DNA from 2 places in the Macrococcoides bohemicum genome. Region 1 is predicted to be linked to the other one. Evidence: riboswitches for the same ligand, from Rfam matches in the RefSeq annotation. Region 1 holds a riboswitch; the other holds the start of a gene.

Evidence for each region. Region 1 has a riboswitch for S-adenosylmethionine ahead of HT586_RS09315 (hypothetical protein). Riboswitches for the same ligand answer to the same signal wherever they lie in the genome.
Region 2: it holds a riboswitch for S-adenosylmethionine, as region 1 does, so the genes downstream of both, HT586_RS01580 (methionine ABC transporter ATP-binding protein) here and HT586_RS09315 (hypothetical protein) in region 1, are expected to answer to the same signal.

What each region holds. Positions count from the first base shown of each region.
Region 1 covers NZ_CP054482.1:1,799,467-1,814,770, reverse strand. Annotated here, with positions in the region: gene HT586_RS09390 (nuclease-related domain-containing protein) at 1-165, shown strand, start outside; gene HT586_RS09385 (5'-nucleotidase C-terminal domain-containing protein) at 255-2,519, opposite strand; gene HT586_RS09380 (fluoride efflux transporter FluC) at 2,624-2,947, opposite strand; gene HT586_RS09375 (fluoride efflux transporter FluC) at 2,944-3,294, opposite strand; gene HT586_RS09370 (hypothetical protein) at 3,336-3,635, opposite strand; gene HT586_RS09365 (transaldolase) at 3,825-4,535, shown strand; gene HT586_RS09360 (hypothetical protein) at 4,765-5,127, shown strand; gene HT586_RS09355 (alanine/glycine:cation symporter family protein) at 5,249-6,595, shown strand; gene HT586_RS09350 (IS30 family transposase) at 6,708-7,808, opposite strand; gene lacD (tagatose-bisphosphate aldolase) at 7,956-8,936, shown strand; gene HT586_RS09340 (PTS lactose/cellobiose transporter subunit IIA) at 8,958-9,272, shown strand; gene HT586_RS09335 (lactose-specific PTS transporter subunit EIIC) at 9,275-11,011, shown strand; gene lacG (6-phospho-beta-galactosidase) at 11,030-12,433, shown strand; gene HT586_RS09325 (helix-turn-helix domain-containing protein) at 12,513-12,731, opposite strand; gene HT586_RS09320 (hypothetical protein) at 13,006-13,248, shown strand; gene HT586_RS09315 (hypothetical protein) at 13,281-13,523, opposite strand; SAM riboswitch class I at 13,597-13,698, opposite strand; gene HT586_RS09310 (hypothetical protein) at 13,870-14,064, shown strand; gene HT586_RS09305 (hypothetical protein) at 14,116-14,640, shown strand.
Region 2 covers NZ_CP054482.1:297,705-313,008, forward strand. Annotated here, with positions in the region: gene proC (pyrroline-5-carboxylate reductase) at 1-679, shown strand, start outside; gene HT586_RS01570 (NAD(P)-dependent oxidoreductase) at 1,106-1,951, shown strand; gene HT586_RS01575 (efflux RND transporter permease subunit) at 2,092-5,265, shown strand; SAM riboswitch class I at 5,333-5,438, shown strand; gene HT586_RS01580 (methionine ABC transporter ATP-binding protein) at 5,512-6,522, shown strand; gene HT586_RS01585 (methionine ABC transporter permease) at 6,523-7,185, shown strand; gene HT586_RS01590 (MetQ/NlpA family ABC transporter substrate-binding protein) at 7,264-8,106, shown strand; gene HT586_RS01595 (aminotransferase class I/II-fold pyridoxal phosphate-dependent enzyme) at 8,118-9,278, shown strand; gene mspA (membrane stabilizing protein MspA) at 9,311-9,631, opposite strand; gene HT586_RS01605 (MFS transporter) at 9,628-10,773, opposite strand; gene HT586_RS01610 (SE1832 family protein) at 10,867-11,025, opposite strand; gene HT586_RS01615 (GyrI-like domain-containing protein) at 11,029-11,502, opposite strand; gene ybaK (Cys-tRNA(Pro) deacylase) at 11,580-12,062, shown strand; gene HT586_RS01625 (metallophosphoesterase) at 12,073-13,134, shown strand; gene HT586_RS01630 (AEC family transporter) at 13,161-14,066, shown strand; gene HT586_RS01635 (glucose 1-dehydrogenase) at 14,109-14,894, opposite strand; gene HT586_RS01640 (GRP family sugar transporter) at 14,912-15,304, opposite strand, start outside.

The DNA.
Region 1 (15,304 bases):
AGTGAACACATCACTAACTATTCAAGAGATAATGGCGTGAAGGTGATTGTAGGAGAAGAAGAATTACAAACATTCTTCGAAAAATTTGTCTTCCATGGTAGATTCCAGTATAAAGTTGAAGAACTTGAAAATATTATGGACCAAATTGAGCATTTAAATCCGTAGCAAAGATAAACAGGCTGGGACAGAAGTGTTCTGCCGTTTAAGCTGTTAAACAGAAGAGGGCTAAGACTTATGTCTCACCCTCTTATTTGTTATGCAGATTTACGTTTCACTAAATATAATCCTAGTCCTAATAATCCGATTGCAGCAGCACCACTACCAGCGGCTTCACCAGTAATCGGTAAGTGCTCAACCGCTTCAGTAATTGCAGGTTTGTTTGTATCATCTGCAACTTGATCAGCTTGAATTGTCGTATCTAAATTTGTTTCATTTGTCTTAGCAACACTTTCAAACGGAATGACTTTATCATCTTTAGCAGCATTCGATGATTCTAATACGATAGGTTCTTCAGTAGAATCCTCTGTCTTGATGATGAAACCTTCACTACCATCTTCTTCTGTTGGTACATCAATTTGAGGTTTGATAGTTTCAGTTGTCAGTCTTTCAGTCGTTGCTTCTTCTGTTGTAACTTCTTCAGTAGTCGGTGCTTCAGTTGTAGTTTCTTCAGATACAACTGGTTTATACGCACTCGCGTTACCTGCTAAGATACGTTGTAATGCTTCATTTGTATAAGCTGTCATATTAGCAGCTTTAAAGTATTGACGTACAACTGCGTCTAATGATGGTCCTTCTTCACGAGGTCCGCCAAGCATTGTATAGCCATCGCCACCAACTGCTAAGAAATCATTTGTTACAACTTTATATGTTTTAGTATTGTTCAATGGTTCAAATTTGTTTGTCTTTTTGTTGAATACTTCAATTGCATAAACACGTTCACCAGCAGGTTTAGTCATATCATAATGAACTTTAATTGATTTAGAGATGTGTAAGAAAGCACCATTTGCATCTAATCCTGTTTTTCCGTCTTTTTCAACAACAGGCGCACTTAAAGCGTGTTCAAACATTGCTTTAACGTCAGAACCTTTCACATTGATTTGTGTGATTGTGTTTCCGAAAGGTAATACTTTAATGATATCTCCGATTGTTACATCTTTATTACCTTCGATAGACGCACGGATACCACCACCATTAGTTACAGCAAAGTCACCAGCTGCATCAAATCCGTTAACAGAATATGCTTCCATTGCATCAGCAATCGCGTTACCTAAGTTTGTCTCACGTGTACGTACGTGGTTACGTTCACCTTGAAGTTGTGCTGGATTGTAGAAGACGACTTCAGAAGTTGCCTTACCAAAGTTATCTTTTGCAGTATCAACAATAGATTTAACTTTAGCATCTTGTGTAACTTCTTTCGAATCTGCTTCTTTAATCATTGCAGCTTTCATATTACGTGCAACCTTATCCTGTAAATCAAATGTAACTTTCCCGATGTTTGCTAGAGCAGTACCCGTTTGAGCAAGAATTACCGTATTTTTTAATTCACCATTTTCAATGACAGAGTGAGAATGTCCATCTAATATGACGATTGCATTATTTTTAAAATCTTTGTTGCCGGCAATCTTAGTAGCTAAATTATCACCACGCCAAGCTTCTTTCGTTGTTGTGTCAATACCTAAGTGACTTAAGATGATGAATGCATCAACTTTTCCTTGTAGCTTTTTCATTTCTGCAGTTACAGAAGCAACTGGATCAAGGAACGATACACCGATAATGTTGTTCGGGTGCGTCTTTGTAGCAGTCTCCGGTGTTGTTACACCGATAACACCATATTTCTTACCATTTTTCTCGATAATTGCAGAAGGTGCATATACACTTTTACCATCTTTATAAACGTTTGAACTTAAAATAGGGAAGTTTAATAATTTCTTATAGTTCATTGCAGTGTCAAAGCCAAAATCAAATTCATGGTTACCAACAGTCATTGCATCATAACCAACAGCGTTCATCGCTTTTGCCATGTCAGCACCTTTTGAGAAATTAGATAATGGTAAGCCCTGGAAAGCATCGCCAGAATCAAACATTAATGTAGGTTGTTCTTTATCTTTGATTGTCTTAACTTTTGCCATACCGATAACACGGCCATCTTCAGCATCTAAACGACCATGCATATCATTTGTATGTAAGATTTTAACTGAGTTCGGTCCAGCTGGTGTTTCAGTCGTTACTTTTTCAGTCGTTGGAACCTCAGTAGTAGCTGCTTGCGTCGTAGCTTTCTCAGTTGTAGGCGCTTCAGTCATAGCTGTTTCTATTGTCGCTTTCTCAGTTGTAGGCGCTTCAGTCGTAGCTGCTTCAGTTGTAGGCGCTGCAGTTGTTGGTGCTTCTGTTGTCACTTTCGCAGTTGTTGGTGCTTCAGTCGTTGGCTGTTCTGTTGTCACATCTGCAAGTGCATAAGGACTTTGGAATAGCATTGAGATTAATAACGTTAACATTAATATGATTGATGCAATTCGTTTCACAAGTGTTCCCTCCAAAATAAATTTTAATTTCTATATTATAATAATGTATAAATGCTGTAGTTATAATAATTTTAAGAAAAAATTACGCTAAATTTACAAAAAAATTATAAATGAAATGTATATGCAAATAAGTAGAGTAAAGGACCGAATATATAGGTAATCGTTATATAGAAAATACACCAGTTTTTATTCGTTTCGTATAACTTAACAATCTCAACATTCAGCGTAGAAAATGTTGTAAATGCTCCTAAAAATCCAGTACCAAGTAATAGCATCGTTGTCATATCAAATCGTGCAACGATACCTAACAACAATGCACCTAATAAATTAATAAACAGTGTACCATATGGAAAATTTCCATTCATCTTCTGACTGATATAATAACGTAACATTGCCCCGAATGGTGCACCAATTGCAACATAGATCAATTTCTGTCACCCCATTTCAACCCGATAGCAGCACATATGATACCACCAAAGATGCTAATGCTATAATAGATGATGAGTGAAAGATAATGATGTGCTAAATAGAGATCAGCAACATCCTTACTCAGCGCAGAGAATGTTGTGAAACTTCCTAGAAATCCAGTTGTAACGCCTGTTTTTATGAGGGCTGAGCAGGATAGGCGTTTAAAGTAAGTTGTACAATATCCTAAAGCAAATGCGCCGATGAGATTCACGATAATTGTATACATCGGTGCATGAAGCAATAAACTTATACTATATCTGCATAAAGCACCGAAGACACTCATACATGCAATATAAAGATAAATCATATAAAAACCTCCATAATAAAAAAGGATTGACGAATCAATCCTTAAATAATCCCAAATCTAAACAGGATACTAACAAGTTGTAAGAGAATAACAACTAAGATGACCCATGGCCAAATTTTCGCGACCTTAAATAAACGGCTTGAAATATTTTCAGGCTGTTTCAAAGCTTTATCAATTAAGACGATACTAATAATAAGTAAGATACAGCTTACTAGTCCGGTAAACAGTATGATGGCATTGATTGAACCGAAAAGTATTGCCAGCACAGGATTATAACCGTTACAAAAGATACTTAATATCACAAAAAATATAGAGAAGTAAACATATTTGTTCGCTTTCATGATGTTCCTCCAATCATTAATCATTTTATTTTACCACATCAAATGACAACAAAATATAAATTTATATAATGATATGAAAAGAATAGTAAATATATAAAAAATAGACAGGTATACTCAATCATTAGCAATATCAGTCATAATGTGATTATAATAAGTAGAAGTCTATACATTATATGTGGAGGAATAACAATGAAAAATTTAAATGTGCAAGTATTTGCTGATGGTGCGGATATCGAACAAATGAAAACAGCTTACCAAAACCAAACAGTTGATGGATTTACGACAAACCCATCACTTATGGCTAAAGCTGGTGTAGAAGATTATAAAGCTTTTGCTGAGGCAGCAGTTAAGGCAATACCAGATGCTTCTATCTCATTTGAAGTATTCGGCGATGATATGGAAACGATGGAGAAAGAAGCGGCAATCATTCAGTCATTCGGTGAAAATGTATTTGTTAAGATTCCTGTCGTGAATACAAAAGGCGAATCTATGATTCCATTGATCAAGAAATTATCTGAACAGGATATTAAATTAAATGTTACTGCGGTTTATACAATTGAACAGGTGACAGATATCGTGAAAGCAATTAAACCAGGTGTTGAAACATACGTTTCAGTATTTGCTGGTCGTATTGCAGATACTGGTGTAGATCCTATGCCATTAATGCGTGCTGCTGTAAAAGTTTGTCACGAAAAAGAAGGCGTGAAACTTTTATGGGCATCATGCCGCGAGCTTTATAACGTGATTCAGGCAGATGAAATCGGTTGTGACATTATCACTTGCCCAGGTGATGTTGTGAAGAAGATTCCAAACATCGGTCGTGACATCGATGAATTATCAGTAGATACAGTTAAAGGATTCGCTAAAGACATTCAATCAAGTGGATTAGGCATTTTATAAGACACCTTAGACCATTACACAATTTGTGTAATGGTTTAATCAATAATATATGATTTAGACAAAGTATGTACAATCATGCTTTGTCTTTTTTGTTAAATATTTCATGGATCACATCTAATCAAGTGATTACAGAATCACTGTCTGTTATGAGCATTTTAAATTTGCACATTTTCAAGCGATTATAAAAATGATACACTAGATATGACTAAAAATTAAGGCGGGGTATAAATTGGCATTCAGATATATGAAGCTATCAGATGAACATTATCGACATGTGTTATTAAGATTTGGCGACTTCTTTGAAGATTTCAGATGTTTTGTTGAGACAAGTAAAGAGCTTACTGAAGAATTAGGAATTACGCTGGATAGAGATGATTCATATACGAGATATTTAGTAAGATTGTTTGTTATTGCTGAAGAAACGACTGGTAAGAAGATTGATGACCCGAGATGTGACGAGACAATAGAAATGATTACTGAAGTGGTAAATGATAAGAACTTCAATCGCTATAACAGTGCTGAAAGCGGTGTACCAGGTAGAATGTACGAAGCATATCAAACATTCGTTGGTGAAGGACTTACAATAGATTAACTCAAACGAGATGAACATCTCGTTTTTATTTTGACTATAATATCAGAATATTCTGATGAATTCTTGAAGATAATCCTATATTTCTGTAAACTAAGGTTGTACTATAATAAAGGAGGAAATTATGGATTATATTTTAAAGTTTTCAGAATGGCTATGGGGTTATCCGTTAATCACACTATTATTTTGTACAAGTTTATTTTTAACCATCTATCTTGGCTTTATTCAGTTCAGACACTTTCCTTATATTATTAAACAGACGTTCGGTAGTATCAATAAAGCGCCAAAAGGTGAAGGAACGATAACACCGAGACAAGCTTTAACCTCTGCATTATCTTCTACAGTAGGGGCTGCAAATATTGTGGGCGTTCCAACTGCAATCATCATGGGTGGGCCAGGAGCAGTATTCTGGATGTTATTGATTGCATTTTTGGCAATGGCATTGAAGTATAGTGAAAACGTACTTGGAATACATTACCGTGAAAAAAATAAAGCGGGCGAGTTTGTAGGTGGACCAACGTATTATATGAAGAAAGGCTTTAAAAATAAAAAGCTTGGTATGATATTTGCTGTTATCTTTGCATTTATGCTGATGATAGAACTGATACCAAGTGTTATGGTACAAGGCAATTCAGTTGCAGATTCTATGCATGACACGTTTCAGATCAATCCATGGATAACAGGCGTTATCATGTCGCTCGTTACAGGAATCGTTGTTTTTGGTGGAATCCAACGCATCGCGACAGTGACAGAGAAGCTCGTGCCTTTAATGGTAGGTTTATATCTTTTATTTGGATTTATTATTATTGGGATGAATATAACACATGTACCCAGTGTGATAATGTTAGTGCTGGAGAAAGCATTTAAGCCAGAAGCCGCTGCCGGTGGTGGATTTGGTGCAGCACTTGCGACAACAGTAAGATGGGGATTTGCGCGAGGAGTGTATTCAAATGAAGCGGGACTCGGTACCTCTCCTATTGCACATGCCGCAGCAAAGACTGATCATCCAGTAAGACAGGCATTTTGGAGTATATCTGAAATTGTTGTTGATACAGTGATTATCTGTTCGACAACAGCCTTTGTAGTACTCGTGTCAGACGTACATCTACATAAAGATGCGAAAGCAAATCCAGGAGCGTTAACAGCACGTGCTTATGAAGATGCGTTTGGCTTATTTGGAAGTGCACTTATTTCAATATCGCTGATCTTCTTTGTATTATCAACTATAATCGTCGTCGTATACTATGGATCGCGTATGGCAGAATTCCTGTTCGGTGAAACGATGGGAACGATTATGAAAATCGTATATATCATATCCATTACGATAGGCTCAGTAGGATATGGTACACAATTATGGATACTATTAGACTTAGCGTTAGCGTTTATTTTAATCCCTAACGTGATCGCAGTATTACTCCTTAGCCCACAAGTTAAACGACTGACAAATGAGTTCTTTTCAGAATACAAATAGTTATAGAAACAGTACATGAAAATGTGCTGTTTTGTTATTTTCTTAAAATAGATCTGATTATTAAATAAGATGTATCGAAAATTTCAATTGCAAGTTAGCCACAACATCCAAATTAATAGAGATAGTAACTTAATGGTTCACTTAATAATCCTTCGGATTTTAGTGACTTCAGAAACAGGTATGTAGGTGTTTCGTAATCTAGAATTTTTCTGGGATAATTGTTCATCCAGTTTTGGATACGATAAATTATCTCATCAGATACTGATCCCATACTGATTCCTTTAGGGATTATCCTTCTAATGAATTTATGGTGGTTTTCTTTAGTACCTCGTTCCCATGATGAATAAGGGTGCGTAAAGTATATTTCAGTATCAGGTAATGTCTCTGTAAGGTCACAGAACTCTGATCCGTTATCAGAAGTAATAGACTTGAATATTCGTGAAAATGAATTACCTATTTGATCTTTTAATTGACTTAATGCTAATGTGACAGCATCATTAGTTTTACTTTTAATAGGAACGATGATTTCAAATCGTGTCTGTCTTTCAACAAGTGTAAGTAACGCTTTTTCATTTTTAAGTTTAGAACCAATTACAGTATCTATTTCCCAATGACCAAAGACATCTCTAGAATTGATTTCATGACTTCTATCTTCGATAGATTTTCCTAATACTTTTTTATTTTTTCGACTAGGTCTTCTATTTGTATTTGGTTTTCGTGAAATCTTCTCTATAAGGTCGATATTAGAGGTCTTCATAATTCCTCTTTCAATCCAGTTATATAGTGTTGAAACACAAGGAATAATAGAATCACAAAAAATATTATTCTTTTTAGCATAGGCAACTACGACATCGGGAGACCATTTTTTATTCAACATCATCTTATCAGCCCAATCAATAAAAGCATGAGATAGCTGATGTTTTGGAGTCCTGTAAGAATTCATACGATTTGTTTCATATTTAAGTTGAGCAACATCAGGGAAATAGCATTCATAATCATAAAAATATTCTTTACCATTAGAAACTACGCGCTTAATTTGTTTAACAGTTCCTCTATTGATCTCATTGTTAATTGTTTGAGGTGCTCTATTCAAAATTTTAGCAATAGCACGATTTGAATAATTTTCACTCTTCAAAACCTGAATTTGATATCTTTCAAATTCAGTTAAGTGTTTTCCTTTAACATGATTAGTGGTACCATTTAGATGAGTCATTTGCATTCATTCCTTATTGTTTGTTGTGGTAACTACAATATTAACATGGATGCACATGGCTCATTTTTTATTTTTTAAAGCACACCGTAGGTGGCTAACTTGATTATAGAATTTCCCAAGCAAATAAAAATTATAGAGGTGTAAAACATGATAAATACTGAAAATAAGAAAAGATTTTTAGAAAAAGTTAGTGATGAAAATGGAATTATTTCTGCATTAGCTTTTGACCAACGTGGTGCTTTAAAAAGAATGATGTCAGCATTTCAGGAAGAAGATCCAACTGTTGAACAAATAGAAAATTTAAAATCATTAGTAGCTAAGGAACTAACTGAGTATGCCTCTTCAATTTTATTAGATCCTGAGTATGGATTACCTGCTTCTAAAGTAAAACATAAAGATGCAGGATTATTATTAGCCTATGAAAAAACTGGTTATGATGCTACAACGAAAGGAAGATTACCGGATTGTTTAGTTGAATGGTCTGCTAAACGTATTAAAGAACAAGGTGCAGATGCGGTTAAATTCCTACTTTACTACGATGTAGATGATGATAAATACATTAATGATCAAAAACAAGCTTATATTGAAAGAATAGGCTCTGAATGTGTAGCAGAGGATATTCCATTCTTCTTAGAAATATTAACATATGATGATAATATAGCTGATAACAGTAGTGTTGAGTTTGCTAAAGTTAAACCAAGAAAAGTAAATGAAGCAATGAAATTATTCTCAAAAGATCGCTTTAATGTTGATGTTCTAAAAGTAGAAGTTCCAGTAAATATGAATTTTGTGGAAGGATTTGCTGAGAATGAAGTTGTATATTCTAAAGAAGAAGCAGCTCAATACTTTAAAGAGCAAGAACAAGCAACTAACTTACCTTATATTTATTTAAGCGCAGGTGTTTCAGCTCAATTATTCCAGGAAACATTAAAGTTTGCATCTGAATCTGGTGCGAAGTTTAATGGTGTACTATGCGGTAGAGCAACATGGTCTGGTGCGGTTAAAGTTTATATTGAACAAGGTGAAGAAGCCGCTAGAAAATGGTTACAATCTGAAGGATATAATAATATTAATCAATTAAACGAAGTATTAAAATCAACTGCAGCATCTTACAAAGAAAAAATATAAAAATATTGGAGGGAAATTGATATGAACAAAGAAGAAACTACAATGCTTGGATTTGAAATTGTTGCATATGCTGGGGATGCAAGGTCAAAGTTACTCGAAGCTTTAAATGCTGCTAAAAATGGAGAATTTGATAAGGCAGAACAATTAGTTGAAGAAGCAAATCAATGTATTGTTGATGCTCATAATGCTCAAACAAGCTTACTAGCTAAAGAAGCATCTGGTGAAGATATTGCATATAGTGTCACAATGATGCATGGGCAAGATCATCTAATGACTACATTATTATTAAAAGACATGATGAAGCATATGATTGAACTTTACAAAAGAGGGAGCTGAAAATAATGGATAAATTAATTGCGCAAATAGAGAAAGCAAAACCATTATTTGAAAAGCTATCACGTAATATATATTTGAGAGCGATTCGTGATGGATTTATTTCAGCTATGCCCGTAATACTATTTTCGAGTATATTTTTATTAATTGCTTATGTACCTAACGTTTTTGGATTTACATGGAGTAAAAATGCTGAAATGATATTGATGAAACCTTATCATTACACCATGGGTGTTATAGCATTATTAGTGGCAGGTACGACAGCTAAGTCATTAACAGATTCTTATAATAGAAAGCTAGATAGTACGAATCAAATTAATTTTTTATCAACAATGTTAGCAGCGATTTGTGGATTTTTATTTCTAGCGTCAGATGCTGTTAAAGTTGGAGGATTTTCAAGCGCATTTTTAGGCACAAAGGGTTTAATGACTGCTTTCTTAGCAGCATTTGTGACAGTAATTATTTATAATTTCTGTGTAAAGAGAAATATAACAATTAAAATGCCTTCAGAAGTACCACCAAATATTTCACAAGTATTTAAAGATATTTTTCCATTTTCATTTGTTATTTTAACACTATATGGATTAGATTTACTTAGCCGCGCAATCTTAAATACAAACGTTGCTGAGTCAATTGTTAAACTCTTTGCACCACTGTTCACTGCAGCAGATGGTTACGTTGGAATAACAATTATCTTTGGAGCATTTGCTTTATTCTGGTTTATTGGGATTCATGGTCCTTCAATTGTTGAACCTGCTATTGCAGCAATAACTTATGCGAATATTGAAACAAACTATCAATTATTACAAGCAGGCGAGCATGCAGATAAAATTTTAACATCTGGAACGCAAATGTTTATTGTAACAATGGGTGGTACAGGAGCAACATTAGTTGTACCATTTATGTTTATGTGGCTGACGAAATCTAAACGTAATAAAGCGATTGGTAGAGCTTCAGCAGTACCGACATTCTTTGGTGTTAACGAACCAATATTATTTGGTGCTCCTTTAGTACTGAACCCTGTGTTCTTTATACCGTTTGTATTTGCACCAATTGCAAACGTCTGGATATTCAAGTTTTTCGTAGATGTATTAGGAATGAACAGTTTCAGTGTTAACTTGCCTTGGACAACACCTGGTCCGTTAGGGATTATAATGGGAACAGGTTTAGGTATGTGGTCATTTGTACTTGCTATCACATTAATAGTCGTGGATGTTTTAATCTACTATCCATTCCTAAAGGTTTATGACAAACAAATTTTAGAAGAAGAATTAGCTGGTGTTGATAATTCAAATAACTTAAGAGATAAAGTTAAAGAAAATTTTGATACAACAAAAGCCGATGGAATTTTAGAAAAGAATACAAATAATAAAGAAAATGTTATTAATACGGAAAATAATCTAAGTAATGATAGTGGATTAAAAGAACAAACAAATGTACTTGTATTATGTGCTGGTGGAGGGACAAGTGGTTTATTAGCAAATGCTTTAAATAAGGCTGCTCTTGAATTTGATAAACCGATTAAAGCTGCAGCAGGTAGTTATGGAGCACATATGGATATTATGAAAGAATATCAATTAGTGATTTTAGCACCACAAGTAGCATCAAATTATGAAGATATAAAAATCGATACAGATAGATTAGGTATTAAATTAGCGAAGACACAAGGTGCAGAATATATCAAATTAACTCGTGATGGTAAGGGTGCAGTTGAATTCGTTGAAGATCAATTCAAATCTTAGAGAGGAGATCTATTGTTTATGAAAAAGTTACCTGAAGATTTTATTTTTGGAGGAGCAACAGCAGCGTATCAAGCAGAAGGTGCGACAAATACTGATGGAAAAGGGAGAGTAGCTTGGGATACCTATTTGGAAGAAAATTATTGGTATACTGCTGAACCAGCAAGTGATTTTTATAATAAATATCCAATTGATTTAGAATTAAGTGAAAAATTTGGAGTAAATGGTATACGAATATCAATTGCATGGTCAAGAATTTTTCCACAAGGATACGGAGAAGTTAATGAAAAAGGCATTCAATTTTATCAAAATTTATTCGATGAGTGTTTAAAGAGAAATGTGGAACCATTTGTTACATTACATCACTTTGATACACCTGAAGTTTTGCATAAAAATGGTGATTTCCTAAATAGAGAAAATGTGAAACACTTTGTAGATTATGCTAAGTTTTGTTTCGAAACATTTACTCAAGTAAAATATTGGACTACTTTTAATGAAATAGGCCCTATTGGTGATGGACAGTATCTTGTTGGTAAGTTTCCTCCAGGCATAAAATATGATTTTGAAAAAGTATTTCAGTCACATCACAATATGATGGTAGCACATGCGAGAGCAGTTAAATTATTTAAAGATAATGGCTATGAAGGTGAGATAGGTGTCGTGCATGCCTTGCCAACAAAATATCCGTATGATCCAGAAAATCCAGAAGATGTACGTGCTGCTGAATTAGAAGATATTATTCATAATAAATTTATTCTAGATGCAACATATCTTGGTCAATATTCTGATCACACAATGGAAGGTGTCAATCACATTCTTAAAGTGAATGGTGGTAAACTAGAAATTTTAGATGAAGATTTAAAAGAACTAGATGCTGCTAAAGACTTAAATGATTTCTTAGGAATTAACTACTATATGAGTGATTGGATGAGGGGATTTGACGGCGAATCAGAAATCACTCATAATTCTAAAGGCAATAAAGGTGGATCTAAATATCAATTAAAAGGGGTAGGACAAAGAGAATTTGATATAGATGTCCCTAGAACTGATTGGGATTGGATGATTTACCCACAAGGTTTATACGATCAAATTATGCGCGTGAAAAAAGATTATCCAAACTATAAAAAAATCTATATCACTGAAAATGGATTAGGATATAAAGATGAATTTGTAGATGGAACTGTATATGATGATGCGCGAATTGATTATGTTAAAAAACATCTGGAAGTAATCGCTGATGCTATTGAAGACGGTGCTAATGTCAAAGGATATTTTATCTGGTCACTGATGGATGTATTTTCTTGGTCTAATGGATATGAAAAACGATATGGTTTATTCTATGTAGACTTTGAAACACAGGAAAGATATCCTAAAAAGAGTGCACACTGGTATAAAGAATTAGCAGATTCAAAAATGATAAAATAAAGATTCCGAAAGTTACAAATGGAGTTGTTAGGTAGGCAACTCCATTTGTCTTTTGATATATAAACATTAAACCAATAATCTATTTCCTCCTTCCTTGCTTCGTTATTATTTCGTCCATCGTCATATTAAATATTTTACTGATGTTATACAGATCAACAGCAGTAATATTACGTTCATCATTTTCTAACTTTGAGTATGTTGATAATCCGATATTTAATAGCTGTGCCATTTCTTTGGATGTATAATCTAGGTTTTCTCTATGGTATTTTATCGCTTTTGCTATGTCTGCGTTATTCAATATTTTCCACCTCTTTTTTAGGTGAAATTAACAAAGAATAAAATGAAAAAGTGGTTATTTTCCAACTCGGAAAATAACCACTTTTTTATGAAAATTTATATTATAATGTAAAGTTATTGTCTTTTGAATATTGCGTTTTGATAAGATGTGTTACTAAATTATTATAAGTTTATTTGATATTCTAAAGAACAGAATTTCCAAATTAGAAATTTTTAATTTATGTATTAATTCCCATATTATGATTAATCTATCATAATACAAAGGAGGTGACGCTGTGGATTTTGAGCTTGGTCGCATACATAAGATTTTAGTAACATTAACTGATCACCCAGATGCAGACTATTACGGTCACTTTAAAGAAGACGACATCATATTCATCCTACTTGAGATGGGCTTAGTGGAATTCAGGTTCAATGTCTTACTCGATGATAACGTGTTCGAAACTTTACTTAATGTTGAAGTAACTAAAAAGGGATTACTCTTTATGACTGCATATAACAATCAGATGAAATACTAAAAAAAGCGCCTATCGCTTGATAGGCACTTTCATTAATACTGCGGTTCTACTGTTACTTTATAACCGTTAATAACAAATTCAATTTTTCGATTTTCATTATTAATCGTTGGTTCTTCAGGTTTTGATTCAAATGTAGAATGTGCTGCATCTAATTCATTTAATTCACTTTTAAGCTGAGAAATCTTTCCCATTCTAGCCATGCTTGAACCCCAGCTATTCGGTTTCTTCATTTGTGCCTCTACGAGTTCTGCTAATACGTCTGCTCTTGTTCTCATTATAAACACTCCTTAAATCGTTTTTACAATAAAAATAAGCTCATCTTAAAGAAAGAAGAGCTTAAGTAAGAACTTCTTATCTTTCAAGACATCATCTTGTTGGAATTAGCACAGTGCATAAGCCTGTTGCCGAGGTTTCATAGGGCCAAGTCCCTCCACCTGCTCTGAATAAGATACGAGCTATTTTTTTGTAAGTTAATTATACCATACTTTTTTATTCAGAACCCTTCGAAATCATTTTGTAATATTTTTTGAGCCATATTTTTAAGGTAAGTTTAAGGTAAGTTTAAGGTAAAGTACATGGATTGAGATAGTATAATTAAAAGAAAATGAGGAGATAAAAGTAATGAAATCATGTCATAAACTTTTTATTGGTGCAGCGCTTAGTATCATTGGATTTATATTCATTGGGTTTGCTTTAATTTATGATATTAAACCAGATAGTTTTCACGGACTCATTGCAGGGTTACTGCTAACAATCGGTATGCCGATGTACTTTAAGAATTTAGCGACACATATTGAGAACGGAAGACAGTCGTAACGATCTGAAAGAATGCTGTATCTATTAATACAAAGTATAAGGAGACGAATCATGACATCAATTAAAGTTGCTGGTATCGATATTTTAAATCAAAGTGTATCACCTTTTAGGTTTGTAGAGAATGATAAACGTGTAAGGTTTTATGAATCTAGACTTACATACTTTAGTTATATGAAGTTACTAAAGAAATTCTCAAACAAATATGATTTGCTATACAATGGATTTGACATTAATGCGCAGCATTATGGGTTAGGAAAGATTATTGATATCAAAAGGTACAATGAGTATATCGTCTACAATGAAGAATTAAAGAAGGATTTTACGCATATTAGTATTAAAGGATTACCGTTAGAAGATGCGATCAATTACATGAGATATCATAAAAGGAAAGAAAAGATGCCATTTTTTAGTTATCTGTATAATGATAAAACGTTTATTCGATTAAGTCCGTTTTTCATTGATGTTATTTCTGAAGATACAGCGCTTATTGCGTGGATCAAACAGGAATTTAAATATGATTATGCGCATGACTTTGATGATGATGAGGTAATGACAGAAGCGGAGTGGCAGGGATAGTATTAAAATGTATTTTCATTGAAGAATTTATATTTATAAATCTTAAAATAGAAAGAGTATTAAAATGAACTTTAAAAGACATATAACTATATTAAGAATCGTCATGTATAGTCTAGATACGGTTATTGCGCTATCACTAATATATTATTTCGGAAGTAAGATATTTCCTTATGAATTCATCGCTCTAGGTGACCAATTCTATTATCTCAGTATTATTCTAATCCTTGAAGCCATTATCTAACTGCAGAGAAAGTCAAAGAAGACTTAGAGGATATACCTTTAGGAAAATGGAGAAGGTATCGAATATAAGTGATACCTCGGTATTAAGGGAATGAAAGTAATATCAAGTACATCACTGGCATATATACTACAATATTAAAAAAATTAATTGTGAGTGAAAAATATAATAATTTTTTATATCCAGGATATTTATCCAGCAGATGAAACATATAAAAAATAATCATTAATGAACTTATACCAATTGAGCAGTACACCCAAATACCTTCCAATTCAATGATACTATTTCCGTAAATATGAAATAACATCAAACCAATATACAATAAGTAATTTAGAATATTGAGTGTTATAACTTTCTTCTTCAAGTAAATCACCTCTACAAAAAATCAAAAATGCATAAAGTGATTGTCTTTAACGTTTTATGCAT
Region 2 (15,304 bases), 860 kb from region 1:
AGATAAGCTTCAAAATTTTAATGCCAAACATAATATTACACCACTTACAAAAATGAGTGATATTGTACAATATGACGTAATAGTGTTGGGTATAACACCTAACAATTATCGCGAAGTTACTTCAAAAATGGCCAGATATTTATGTGAACATCATATTCTAATTTCTATCGTTGGGGGATTATCTATTCAGGAGATTGATGATGAATTTGATGAACATCCAAAAATTATTCGACTTATGCCTAATACGCCGGTAGGGGTTAATGCTGGTGTGCTTGCGATGAGCAAGAATGAATTTGTTGAGAAAAAAGAAGCAAAGCAAATAGAAGAAATAATGAAGCGTTTAGGCTATACACACTGGATTGATGAATCATTAATGCATATCATGCCTGCTGTGACCGGATCAAGCCCGACGTTTATATATCTCCTCATTGAAGCGATGGCAGACAATGCTGTGAGTGAAGGTTTAAATCGTGAGCTTGCATATCAAATGGTTAGTGAGATGATTATTGGTGCAGGAACGATGGTACGTCAAACGAAAGAACATCCCGGTGTATTAAAAGATCAGGTAACAACACCAGGCGGATCAACGATACAAGGTGTAAAAATGTTAGAAGAAAAAGGTTTCAGAGATGCTATTTCAAAAGCGATGGATGCAATCAATGCTTTTAATAAAGGTTAAGAGGCTGACACGAAAGTGTACAGTCTCTTTATTAGTTAAAGATGCTAAAAATTGATTGTTTTGTATTCATATATAGAAACGGATTTACAAATGTAACGTATAATATAAATAGGAAGTTAAAGACGCTAAATGAAGTTAAAAATATCGCAAGTAATCTGTAGGTAATATTTTTAGAAAGACTCGGATCATTAGAAAAATGATAATGTATGCCTATCAGAAAAGTAACGATACAAAATATTAACCAAAAATATATAGTTAAAAATATAATGCCACTATGTATAAAGTAACTCAAAAAAAATACGATATGCATGACAATTAACATGGTCATCATTACTTTTTGCATTGTTTAACCTCCATTCACTTATATTGTAATATATATCAACGGATAAAAATATAAAATTATAAAAATATTAAGGAGTTGTGAATATGAAAATAGGATTTATCGGAACAGGTGTTATGGGAACAAGTATGGCAAGACATTTAGGAGAAGTGTTATTTGTATATAACAGAACGAAAGAGAAAGCAGCGCCTTTATTAGAAGCTGGAGCTGTGTGGTGTGAATCACCAAAATCTGTAGTTGAACAAGCCGACATTGTTTTTACGATACTTGGCTATCCAAAAGATGTAGAAGAGACATATCTTGCTGAGAATGGATTAATTACAAACGGTAGCAGCGGTCAAATATTCATTGACTGCACTACGAGCAGTCCTGAACTTGCTAAGCAATTATTTGAAGCAGGACAAACAAAAGGAATTGAAGTGCTCGATGCTCCAGTCAGTGGAGGAGATATCGGTGCCAAAAATGCCACACTTTCTATTATGGTAGGTGGTAATGAAACAACGTTTGATCAAGTGTATCCACTATTTGAACGCATTGGTAAATCTATTTCATATTTTGGAGCTGCAGGAAGTGGACAGCATACGAAGATGGCGAATCAGATTGCAATTGCTTCTAACATGTTGGGTGTTGCAGAAAGTCTTTATTATGCAAAGTCAGCTGGGTTAGATGTTGAACGTGTACTTGAAACAATCTCGAAAGGCGCTGCAGGAAGCTGGTCGCTATCTAACCTTGCACCACGTATGTTAGTTGACGACTATGCGCCTGGATTTTATACGCATCATTTCTTAAAGGATATGAAGATTGCTTTAAATGAAGCAGAGAAACTGAATATTCAATTGCCAGGTTTAGCACTTGCATATGAAATGTATGACACATTGTCTGATGAGCTGAAGCAGACGACGGGCACACAGATTATCTATAAAAGATATTAATAAAAGATTTCAATAAAAAATATAAAGAAATAGCGAATATTAATATTTAATGAAGTTGTGTGATATTAGGTGCTTTATTTGAATAAATCATGTAAAATTGCCTATTGTTAAGAAGTTCATAAATGAATGGAGGAAAAGTCTTGATTAAGAAAATAATTGATTTTTCTTTGCATAATAAACTTGCTATCTGGTTGATGACATTAATTATTTTAGCAGCCGGGGTTTATAGTGCAACGAAGATGAAGATGGAAATGTTACCGAGCATGTCAACTCCGGTAATATCGATTACAACACCTTATCCAGGTGCTACACCTGAGGATGTTTTAGAAGGTATAACCGATCCGATTGAAAAGAAAGTTAAGAATTTATCTGGTGTAGAAAAAGTAACAAGTCAGTCTCTTGAAAACGCTTCTGCTGTAACGGTGCAATATAAATTTGGTACAGATATGGATGAAGCACAAAATGAACTGGAAAAGCAGATTGATAAAGTTGAGATGCCTGAAGGTGCTATGGATAAACAAGTATCTCAAATGTCGATGTACACTTTCCCGATTATCAGCTATTCAATATCTAGTGATAAATCAGATATCAAGACTTTAACAGAAAAGATTAAAAAAGATTTAGTACCTGAAATTGAAGGTATTGAAGGTGTAACAAACGTTACATTTTCAGGACAGGAAGTTGAACAGGTTGAACTTCAGTTTGATGACAAAAAGTTAAAAGCGAAAAAGTTAACTGAAGATAGCGTATTACAGTTTATTAAAGGTGCTACAATGGAGGCGCCACTTGGATTATATACTTTCGGTAATGATTTAAAGAGTATTATCGTAAATGGTCAGTTTACAAATGTGGAAGCATTAAAATCGCTTAAAATTCCGGTGACAGATAGCAGTGCTACTCAAAGCCAAACAGCCCAAAGTCAGTCGGCACAAATGCCACAAGATCCGGCGGCACAGAAGGCTATGATGGAAGCGATGAAAAATGCCAAAGTGCCAACTGTGAAATTATCAGATGTAGCAGATATAAAAACAGTGCAAAGCCGTGAATCGATTTCTAAAACAAATGGTAAAGACTCATTAAGCGTGCAGGTTATCAAATCAGATGATGCGAACACTGTAACTTTGGCTAATGCAGTAAAAGAAAAAGTTAAACAATTTAAAAAAGACAATCCTGATATGAGTGCCGTACTTATGATGGATCAGGCAAAACCTATTGAAGATTCAGTTAAGACGATGGCGGAAAAAGCGATCATCGGTGCGATATTTGCGGTTATTATGATTTTGATCTTCCTAAGAAATATTCGTTCAACTTTAATTGCAGTGGTTTCTATTCCGATGTCTATTTTAATGGCGATGCTTGTTTTAAAACAGATGGACATTTCACTTAACATTATGACGTTAGGGGCGATGACCGTTGCAATTGGACGTGTTATTGATGACTCGATTGTCGTTATTGAGAATATATTCCGTCGCATGTCGCTTAAAGGTGAGAAGTTAACAGGATTTGAATTAATCAGCAGTGCAACGAAAGAAATGTTCATTCCAATCATGAGTTCTACGATGGTTACAATCGCTGTATTCTTACCATTAGCGTTAGTATCTGGGTCTATTGGTGAAATCTTCAGACCATTTGCATGGACCGTGGTATTTGCATTACTTGCCTCACTTTTAATCGCGATTACTATCGTGCCGATGTTGGCACATACATTCTTTAAGAATGGTATTAAAGGTCATCATGACGATGAAGAAAAGGTCGGAAAGATAGCTGGATTCTATCGCAAGATATTAGACTGGTCATTAAGTCATAAAGCGATTGTATCTGCATTAAGTGTGTTATTACTTGTAGGTAGTCTTTTCTTAACACCGTTCTTAGGTACGTCATTTATTTCTACTGGTGAAGATAAATTATTGGCATTAACATATAAACCGAAACCAGGTGAAAAAGAGGAAGACGTTGTGAAAAAAGGTGAAGCAGTTCAGAAAATATTAGCTAAAAATGATAACGTTGTGAATACGCAATTCTCTGTAGGAGGAGAAAATCCATTTAACCCTATCGCATCTAATGATATGGCGATGATGGTCGAATATAAGAAAGATACTCCGAACTGGGAAGATGAAGCGGATAAAGTATTAGCTAAAATTGCTAAATTAAATCATGAAGGCGATTGGAAAAACCAGGACTTTGCAACAGGTGGTGCAACAAATGCGGTTACAGTAACCGTTAATGGGCCATCAACAGAAGCCATTCGACCAGTCGTTGAAAAGTTAGAAAAAGAATTGAAAGATGTTAAATCGTTAACAAATGTCAATACATCACTTTCAGATAGTTACGATGCTTATACTTTAAAAGTAAATCATAATAAATTGTCTGAATTAGGTTTAACAGCTGGACAAGTTGCAATGACGTTAAATCAACGTAGCGATGATAAAGTTGTGACGAAAGTCGGCGAAAAAGGTAAATCAACAGAAGTTATCTTAACGAAGAAAAAAGAAGATAACTGGACGAAAGAAAAGTTAGAAAACACAAAAATTACTTCACCACTAGGTAAAGTAGTGACATTAAGTGAAGTTGTTAAGATCGAAGAAACAAAAACTTCTGACACGATTAAGCGTGAAGATGGTAATATTTCAGCATCAGTTGAAGGAAAGATTAAAGGTAAAGATGTTAGTAAAGCTACACAAGATGTAACAGAAAAGGTCAATGCTTTAAAACACCCTGATAACGTTGATGTTCACGTTGGTGGGACAAGTGAAGATATTGGAGAAAGTTTCTCACAACTCGGACTTGCAATGCTTGCAGCAGTAGGTATTGTTTATTTAATCCTGGTATTAACATTTAAAGGTGGACTCGCACCACTCGCAATCCTATTCTCATTACCATTTACAATTATCGGAGTAATATTAGGCCTGCTAGCTTTCAAAGAAACATTATCAGTACCATCTATGATCGGTATGTTAATGTTAATTGGTATCGTTGTAACAAATGCGATTGTATTAATTGATCGCGTCATTAACAAAGAAGCAGAAGGATTACCGACACGTGAAGCGATTTTAGAAGCTGCAACGACACGTGTACGTCCAATACTTATGACAGCACTTGCAACAGTTGGCGCATTAATGCCGTTATTATTTGGTGGAGACGGCTCAGTATTGATTTCTAAAGCACTTGCTGTAACGGTAATCGGTGGTTTAGTATCCTCTACGTTATTAACATTGATCGTCGTGCCGATTGTGTATGAATTATTGATGAAAATGCGTAATAAATTTACGAAAAGCAATGCAACAACAGAGCGAGTAACCGTTGTAAATAAATAAAAACTAAAGAATTCATTGACAATTCAAAATTTGAGTACTAATATAAATACCATATTAAAAATTAAATATCTTATCCAGAGAGACTGAGGGAATTGGCCCTATGATGTCTCAGCAGCGGGCTCTTACGAGTACTGTGCTAAATCCAACAAGCTATTATGCTTGATAGATAAGTGACTCATATAATACGTCATTGCTATTAAGCAATGACGTTTTTTTTCTTTGGATAAGGTAAGTGGAGGGAATAGATTGGCGATACAGTTTATTGATGTCAATAAGACATACAGAAGGAACGGTAAGACAACACAAGCGTTGAAAGATATTTACTTAACAATACCAACCGGAAAAATATTTGGGCTTATTGGTTATAGCGGTGCTGGTAAAAGTACGTTACTCAGAACAATTAATTTACTTGAGAAGCCTACGAGTGGTCAAGTGCTTGTGAATGATGTAGATATTACAAAATTAAACAAGCAGAAACTACAAAAAGAACGATTAAACATAGGGATGATTTTCCAGCAGTTTAATTTAATCCAATCTAAGACAGTGGCGGAAAACATCGCATTCAGTTTAAAAGCAGCACATTTCCCTAAGAAACAGTATGATGATCGCATTACCGAATTACTTGATCTTGTAGGACTAACACATCGCCGTGACAGTTATCCAAGAGAGTTATCAGGAGGACAAAAGCAACGCGTTGGAATTGCGCGTGCGCTTGCTAATAATCCTGAAATATTGTTGTGTGATGAAGCGACGAGTGCGCTAGATCCAGAGACAACAAAAAGTATATTAAACTTGATTCGCGATATTAATCAGAAATTAGGGATTACAGTCGTTGTAATTACGCATGAGATGGATGTCATAAAAGAAATTTGTGATGAAGTAGCCGTAATGGATAATGGAGAAATCGTAGAACATGCAGATGTATTTACTGTGTTTTCTAATCCCCAAAGTGATTTAACAAGACATTTTGTAAATGATATCTATCATCTGGAATTACCAGAGCAATATATGAAATTAAATAATGAAGACAAAGAAATTATTACGGTTAAGTTTATTGGAGATAGTGCAGAAAGTGCGTTTATCAATAATTTATATAAGAAATTTAACTGCGATATCTCGATTATTCAAGGCAGGATTGAATACATACAAAATCAACCGATAGGTATATTAACTTTCGAAGTTACAGGTGATATTCAAGAAAGAATCGCTATAAATGAATACATAAAGAAATCAAATGGAATCGAGAGGGTGGCATAAATGAGCGATAAATTTCAAACACTTCTACCAGAATTATATAAAGCATTTTTAGAAACGATTTTAATGTCTAGTATCGCAATTACACTCTCTGTTCTTATTGGATTGCCACTTGGTATCCTTCTTTATTTAACACGCAATCAATTACTATTACCGAATGGACCACTTAACTCGATATTAGGATTTATCGTCAATATCATTCGTTCGTTTCCGTTTATCATTTTGATGGTAGCGATACTGCCATTTGCTACGAAGATTGTTGGGCAGTCCCATGGTCCTTATGTTGCAAGTGTCGCTTTAACGCTTGCCGCTGTACCTTTATTTGCTAGACTTATTGAAACATCTTTAAAGGAAGTCGATAAAGGTGTCATTGAAGCATGTGTAGCTACTGGTGCATCTCTTAAACAAATTATTATGGATGTGTTAATTCCAGAAAGTATGTCAGGGATTTTTCAGGCAATTACTTTAGCGATTATTAGCATACTAGCTTATAGCGCAACAGCCGGTGTTATCGGTGGAGGAGGTATTGGTGACCTTGCCATTCGATATGGATACTATCGTTATGACAACGTTACGATGATAGTAACAGTCATTATACTCATCATCCTTGTACAACTGATTCAAATTACTGGTGACTTTATCAGTAAACGTGTAGATAAAAGATAATAGGTAAAACGAAAGAGTAAAATATAATTGAAAAATAATAAAAAGCGAAAAAATAAAAGAAACGAAAGAAGGAAAAATATGAAGAATATAGTTATTTTTATATTGTCTGGCATCATTGTTATATTGTTATCTGGGATATTATTAGATAAAGGTAATCCATTTGAACGTCAAAATGCGGATGTAAAAAGTACGCAAAGCAAAGATAAAGGTAAAGTTAGTATTGGTGCAACGAGTGGGCCTTATGCTGATATGGTAAAGAAAGCAATTCAGCCTGGTCTTGAAAAATTAGGCTATACAGTAGAGCGCGTTGAATACTCTGATTACATTCAGCCGAATAAATCATTAGCAAAAGGTGATTTAGATGCGAATTTATACCAGCATATTGAATTTATGAAACAGTTTAATGCTCAAAATAAGACCAATCTTGTTGCAACAGGACAAGTTCCAACTGCACCGATGGGTATTTATTCTGGTAAATATAAATCATTTGAAGAAGTACCTAATGGTGCTGAGATTGCAATTCCAAACGATCCGGTTAATGCAGCGCGTGCTTTTAAAACCTTAAAATTAGCACACCTTATTGATATTAAACCAGGGACAAATGAACTTACAATTTCAGAACGTGATGTTATTAATAATAAGAAAAATTTAAAGTTTGTAGCAGTAGAAGCAGCACAATTACCACGTAGCAAAGATAGTATAGGATTATCAGCTATTCCTGGTAACTTTGCATTAGCTTCTAAAATTGATTTGAAATCAGCATTACAGTTAGAGCAGATGGATGAACATTATCGAAATCGTATCGTTGTTAACAAGAAGAATGAAAATAGTCAATTAACAAAAGATATAAATAAAGTAATAACATCTAAAGCCTTTGATAAAGTAATAGATGAATCATTCGTTGGATTTGATAAACCATAGGAGGCAGTGTAATGGCATACACAAAAATATTAGAAACAATTCCGGAAAGTTATTTTGGCAAGACGATGGGACGAAAGCTTGAAGTAGGGAGTAAGCCGCTCATAAATATGGCGGTAGGGATACCTGATAAACCAGTACCTGATAGCGTAATTCAAGCACTGACTGAAAGTATTCAAAATCCACAAAATAATAAATACGGTGTATTTAGAGGGAAAGAAACATTTAAAGCTGCAATTAAAAAGTTCTATAAAGACGTATATGATGTCGAATTAGACCAGGACAAAGAAATTTGTATTTTATATGGTACGAAAAGTGGGTTAGTGCACCTACCGACATGTGTGATTGAGCCAGGAGATGGTGTATTGTTACCAAATCCGGGATACACAGATTATTTAGCGGGGGTGAAACTTGCTAGAGGTGAACATTATGAACTGAAACTGTATCCAGAAGATCATTATTTACCTGATTTCGATAAAATTGATGAAGCAGAACTTAACAATACAAAACTAATCTATTTAAATTATCCAAGTAACCCAACTGGTGCAGTTGCAACAAAAGAATTCTTTGATGCAACAATCAATCGTTTTAAAGACACAGATACAAAAATTGTGCATGACTTTGCCTATGCTGCATTTGGATTTGATGCAAAGAATCCTAGCATCTTGCAATCGCCTGGCGCTAAAGATGTTGCGATAGAAATCTATTCATTATCTAAAGCGTTTAATATGTCAGGTGTACGCGTAGGCTTTGCTGTAGGTAATGCTGAAATTATCGAGAACTTAAACTATTTCCAGGATCACACGCAAGTGGGTATGTGGGGCGCTATTCAAGATGGTGCTGTAGCGGCATTAGAGCTTGGTGAACCGTTTTTAAATGAACAGAATGAATTATTTAAAAGACGTCGTGATAAAGTGACTAAAGCCTTAACTGAAGCAGATATTCCGTTTGAGCCGATGCAAGGTGGCATATTTATCTGGATAAAAGTACCGGATGAGTTTAACAGTGAAGAATATGTCGATTTCTTACTGAAGTCACAAAGCATGCTCACAACACCGGGACTGCCGTTTGGAAGTTTAGGTGATCGATACATTCGTGTTTCTCTTGCAGTAGATGATGCTCAAGTAGATGAATTTATTGAACGCATTAAAGAAACGAATGTTCTTTATGAATGATAAAAAAACAGGATGCTATTTTGGCATCCTGTTTATATATATATCGCTGTAATTACAATAACCATTAAAGCGATAACAAGGGAAAAGATATCTAGAATTCTTTTTGCTTTTGAATCATTAAATTTATATTTATAAGCCGCAATTTCAATATTCATCAATAAACATATCGCAAGTAAAGTAATCCAGTACTTCATATTTCCCGGGATATGCATCACAGATGTATAGATAAAGAAGCAATACCCTAGTCCTAATATAATACGTAATATATTTAAAATATTCATTTTAAAGTGATAAATACTCGTGTAACTCACAATAAGATACATTATTGTGAACAATGCAATTAAAAAAATCATACTGTACGTCCTTTCTTAAAGTACATCATTAAGACGATTGTACCTATAACTGTCATTATTGCACCGAAATAAAACGGTGCATCAATTTGATTTGATAAAATTCCGGTAAAAGTAAGTGGACCAAGAATACGTCCTAAGCTATCCATACTATAACTGATTGAAGTGAGTTTACCCATATTATTACGATTGCCTTCTTTTGTGAGCTGGCTTGTAAGCAACGTTCTAACTAGTGCGTTACCAGCCATTAGAAGTACTAAACATAGCCCGGCATACCATAAATTCATAGAGAATGGTAATAGGATAAATGCGATAACTGTTAATATCTGACCTGTAATAATAACGGGTTTTTCTTTCCCATCTTTTACTTTACGTAAATAACCACCTTGAAGACCGGCATTGATCAATCCACCGATCATAAAAAGAAGACCCATTTGAGTAGTAGTGATATTTATTTTCTCAATTTCAAAGAGCTGGAATGTACTTTCCATACCACTCATCGTAAACATCACGATAAATGTTGAAATTAAGATAAGTATAATTTGTGGTGTCATCATTTTTGAAGTACCTAGATCAGTTTCTTTCGCACTGTTTCTGTGATAAGTTTCTTGTAAAGTTAGCATGGATAATACTGCAATAAGTACGAGGATGCCACTTGTGACAAAGTATGGTACTTGATAGCTGATACCTGATAATAAGCCGCCTACTGCAGGACCGAAGATGAAACCAAGTCCAATCATCATTCCCATGAGGCCCATATATTTATTACGTTCTTCTTCACTTGTCATATCACTCACCATGCTTGTTGTCGTTGAGAAGCAAGCACCGGAGAAGATACCGCCTACAATACGCGCAGTATAGAGCATTGCTAAGTTATCGATAAAAAGACCGAATAAAAAGAAGCTTAATGTAAAACCGATGAGTCCGATGAACAATATTTTTTTACGGCCAATTTTATCTGATAGATGTCCCCAGAATGGCGCTGCTAAAAACGAAAATATTGAATAACTGGCAAGTAATAACCCCATATGAAATGCATTTAAGTTCATACTATGCACAAGTGCCGGGATTACAGGAATAACGATACTGAAGCCAAAATATATAAAAAACTGAACTGCCATAAGTAATTTGATTTGTTTGTCCATAAAGTCACTCCAAAAAATTTAATACATATATTGTAACGAATAATAGTGGAAAAGAGTATAAAAAGTCACGGTTTTTTACCGTGACAGATAAAATTACATTTTATCGCGTGTTTCCTGTATGGCTTTTTCGATTTCAATAAGCTTTTGTTCTAATCTTGGTGAAGATTGACCAGTTGATTCAACTTTCTCTAAATCATTTTGTATTCTCATATATTCTTCTTTAAGTTCTAATAATTGTTGTTCTAAATTCATTATTTACTTCCTTTCTACAGGTATCCAGATTTCTACTTTTGGGTTTTCGGTTTCAAAATACATATCTAGCGGATAGAACTCTAAATCAGCGGTTTGCAAAGGTCTGAATGGTGCATCTTTAAACCACGTACCGTAAATATATTCAAATGTTTCCTGAATGGCAGTTGGTATAGGGCCAATGGCATCAAATACAACCCATTCAGAGGCTGGGATATAAGCTGTTTCATATTTTACATGTGGTTCTAGAGTAGCAACTGAAATTAAGTAATTTAAATGTTCAGATGGTTCTGTTTTAATGCATGCCCCGATGTGACCTTTTAAAGTATCTACATCATTTAACGTTTGTAAGTCAGCAAGTATGCCGTTCTGTTCAAGATCATCCCAAAGTGGTTTGATTTCTCCCATTGTTTCGGTAGTGAATTCTCTTTTTAAACCAGTAAGATAAAATGCGTCGAGCGATACTACTTTATATGTCATTTAAAAACCCCCTTCTAAAAGAAATATACATGAAAAGTGGTATATTATAAAGTGACAAGAATATTGGAGGCATTTATATGAGTAAAAAAGTAAAAACAAACGCATTAAGAAAACTCGATCAAAAGAAAATCTCTTATGAAACGTTTACATATTCGATAGAAGATGATCAAGTTGATGGGATTACCGTAGCGAATAAAATTGGTCAAGCGGTTGAAGAAGTATTTAAAACATTAGTACTGCAAGGTAAAAATAATTATTATGTGGCTGTTATTCCAGTAGAAGCAACACTTAATATTAAAGCCATCAGTAAAGTAGTTGGTGAGAAGAAGTTAGAAATGCTTGCAGTAAAAGATTTGGAAAAGACTACAGGTTATATTCGAGGAGGATGTTCACCAGTAGGTATGAAAAAGCAATTTCCGACTGTTATTGATGCATCTGCTCAAGCGCTTGAAACGATTATCGTAAGTGCGGGACAAATAGGTATTCAGATGAAAGTTAATGTTGATGAACTCGTGCAATTAATCAATGCGAAAGTGAGTCCGATTACCGGTGAAGATTAAAGATAACTACATGACAATGTCAATTAAAGATAGACGTACAATCGTTGTCTCAGATGTTCATGGCAATATTAATTTATTTAAAGATTTGCTATTAAGCGTAGGATATACAGAAGATGATCGACTCATTATTCTAGGAGATATTATCGATAAAGGTCCTAATAGTATAGAACTCGTTGAATTCGTAGGAGAATTATTGGAAAGTGAACATGTTCATATGCTTCTCGGGAATTGTGACTGTATCTTCGATGAATTGGAAGAAGATTATTTATACAATTATATGCAACGCCGCCACACACTTGTACATGAAGCCCTGGATAAACTCGGTAAGACATTGGATGATTATGAATCACAAAGTGATATGGCTAAAGACGTGTGTAAGCATTTTAGTCACATTCATGATATCGTTCGTGATTTACCTTTGATGATTGAAACAGAAGATTTCATATTTGTACATGCAGGGCTTGATCAACATGATTATATGAATACATCACGTTATAACGTACTGAACATGCCATACTTTTATAATGCAACGCATGATGCTGAAAAAATGGTTGTGGTCGGTCATTTTCCGACATGTAACTATGTTGAAGATGGACTCATGAATAACAACATTAAGATAAATGAAGCGTCACGTATCATTGATATCGATGGTGGCAATCAAGTGAAATATAGTGGCCAACTTAACGCGTTGATCATTGAATATACAGATGATGAATACACATTAAAAACTTTGGCAGCAGATGATTATAAGAGACAAGTGGTGATTCAGGATTTTGAAGTGTCATATCAGGAGCCGCATACGTTTACTTATCCGCATTTTGAAATAGAAGTATTCGATGGTGATGAATATTTCACTCGGGCAAAACACATACATACAGGAATAGACTTTATGGTAAAGACAGAATTTATTAAAGAAATTGAAGATGGCTACCGTCTAAAAGATGATTATACTGACTATTTCATGGATGTATCAATTGGAGAAGAAGTGGCTATCATTGATGATTCATACTTAGGCTATACACTTATTATGAAAGATGGTATTACTGGTTGGGTACCTGAAGAAGTATTGTAACAAGCTATTAAGAGAGAAGGTTTAACATGACACAAAGCTTTATTATGATTATCGCTTTGATTATGCTTGGATATATTTTGAAAAAGCTAAAATATTTAAAAGAAGAAGATGGTGGAGTACTCGCTGTCTTAGTGATGAATGTAACATTACCTTCCCTTGTAATTGTAACTTTAAGCGGGGTAGAAATTGATGCATCATTGATTATGCTTCCTGTCATCATGATTATATATGCAATCATTGCGAAATTTTTAGCAATACTTTTGTTTCTGAAATATAATAATCAAATTCGTGGCTCAGTTGGTATGATGGCTTCAGCTTTTAATATTGGATTATTTGCTTATCCACTTGTGGAGCAGATGTTTGGTGCTAAAGGATTACTGTACTTTGGAATGTTTGATATCGGTGGATCTATTATGATGTTTGGTGTAACTTACTTTGTCGGTAGTTACTTTAGTGAAGGTGGCGATACGTTTGATATTAGATATTTATTGATGAGTATGTTAAAGACCGTACCGTTAATGACTTATGTCATTATGCTGATATTTAATGTGATTCACTTTAAATTACCATCTCAAGTGCTGGATTTCTTTGAAATCATATCAAAAGCTAATTTACCGTTATCCATGATATTATTAGGTGTCTTTTTAAACTTTAAAATCGATAAGTATTACTTACCGATTGCAATGAAATACTTGGCGTTCCATTATGGATTAGGAGCGTTTGTCGGCGGGATTTGTTACTTCTTATTACCATTTAATGAGATGTTTAGAACGACTCTACTTATCGGTTGGCTATTACCGATAGGTGTAGCGATTATTCCGTACGCAATTGAGTTTAAATATAAGACCATTCCACTGATTAGTATGGTAACGAATATAACAATCGTAATATCTATAGTAATATTGTATATATTTCAGCTGGTAATGTTATAAAAAAGCGTAGGACAAATTATTTTGTCTTACGCTCTTAATTTTCTAACCTTTACCACCCATGAATGATGGATATTTTGTCATACCACCATCCACATAGATTGTTTCACCTGTAATATAACTTGCATTTTCACTTGCTAAGAATGTTGCCACATTTGCAACCTGATGAGGCTCACCGATAATTCCCATAGGAATCATTCGTTCTGTTTCTTCTCGTGTTTTATCATCGCTAAACTTTTCTTTTGTGTGCTCAGTTACAATGGCCCCTGGAGAAATGTTATTGATGCGAATGCCTTTAGGTGCAAATTCCATACTCATCGTTTCCATCATTAATTTCATGCCACCTTTACTTGATGCATAATTCACGTAGTTTGGCCAAGGAATGACATCATGTACACTAGAAATATTAATGATATTGCCTTTTTTACCGGTTTCGATAAAATGTTTACATGCTTCTCTACTACCGACAAATGCACCGGTTAAGTTAATGTGCATGACATTATTGAATGCTTCGGCTGACATTTCAACTGATGGTGTTGCTTTTTCGTATCCGGCATTATTAATCATGATATCTAAACCACCAAAGGTATCGATTGCGGTTTGTATAATGTTAACAACGTCTTCTTCTACGGAAACATCGCCTTGCACAGTAATTGCTTCTCCTCCATTCTTCTTAACGATTTCAGCAACGTCCTCTGCTCTATCTTTACTTGAGTTATAATTGATGACTACTTTACACTCTTCTGTACCAAATGCTTCAGCCATAGCTTTACCGATACCACTAGAGGCACCAGTAATAACGACAACCTTATCTTTTAAATCTTTATACATCATAAAACCTCCAGTATTTATTTTTTAGCTAGTCCTAATAAAAATGCTGCTACAATAATAAGAATAATACCGATTGCAATACCGATATACTGTTTCTTTGTCTTCTTTTCTTTTAAAATAAAAATACCGCCCAATGTTGAAACTACAACTAGCATTTGTGAGAATGAGAAGCTAGTAGCAACACCAACTTTCGGTTGCGAATAGAATAAAGCCATATTACCAAGTGCCCATACAACACCAGGGATAATATTTTTTAAAACATTTTTCTTTTTAGGCTGGTGTTTGAAACTTAATAAAATACCACCAATCACCATACCGATAGCCTGTGGAAATAGAGCATCCCATCCTTCAACTCCGAAGAATTGTCCGATAACAACGTATGTAACATAACCGATTGTAGAAATTATAAG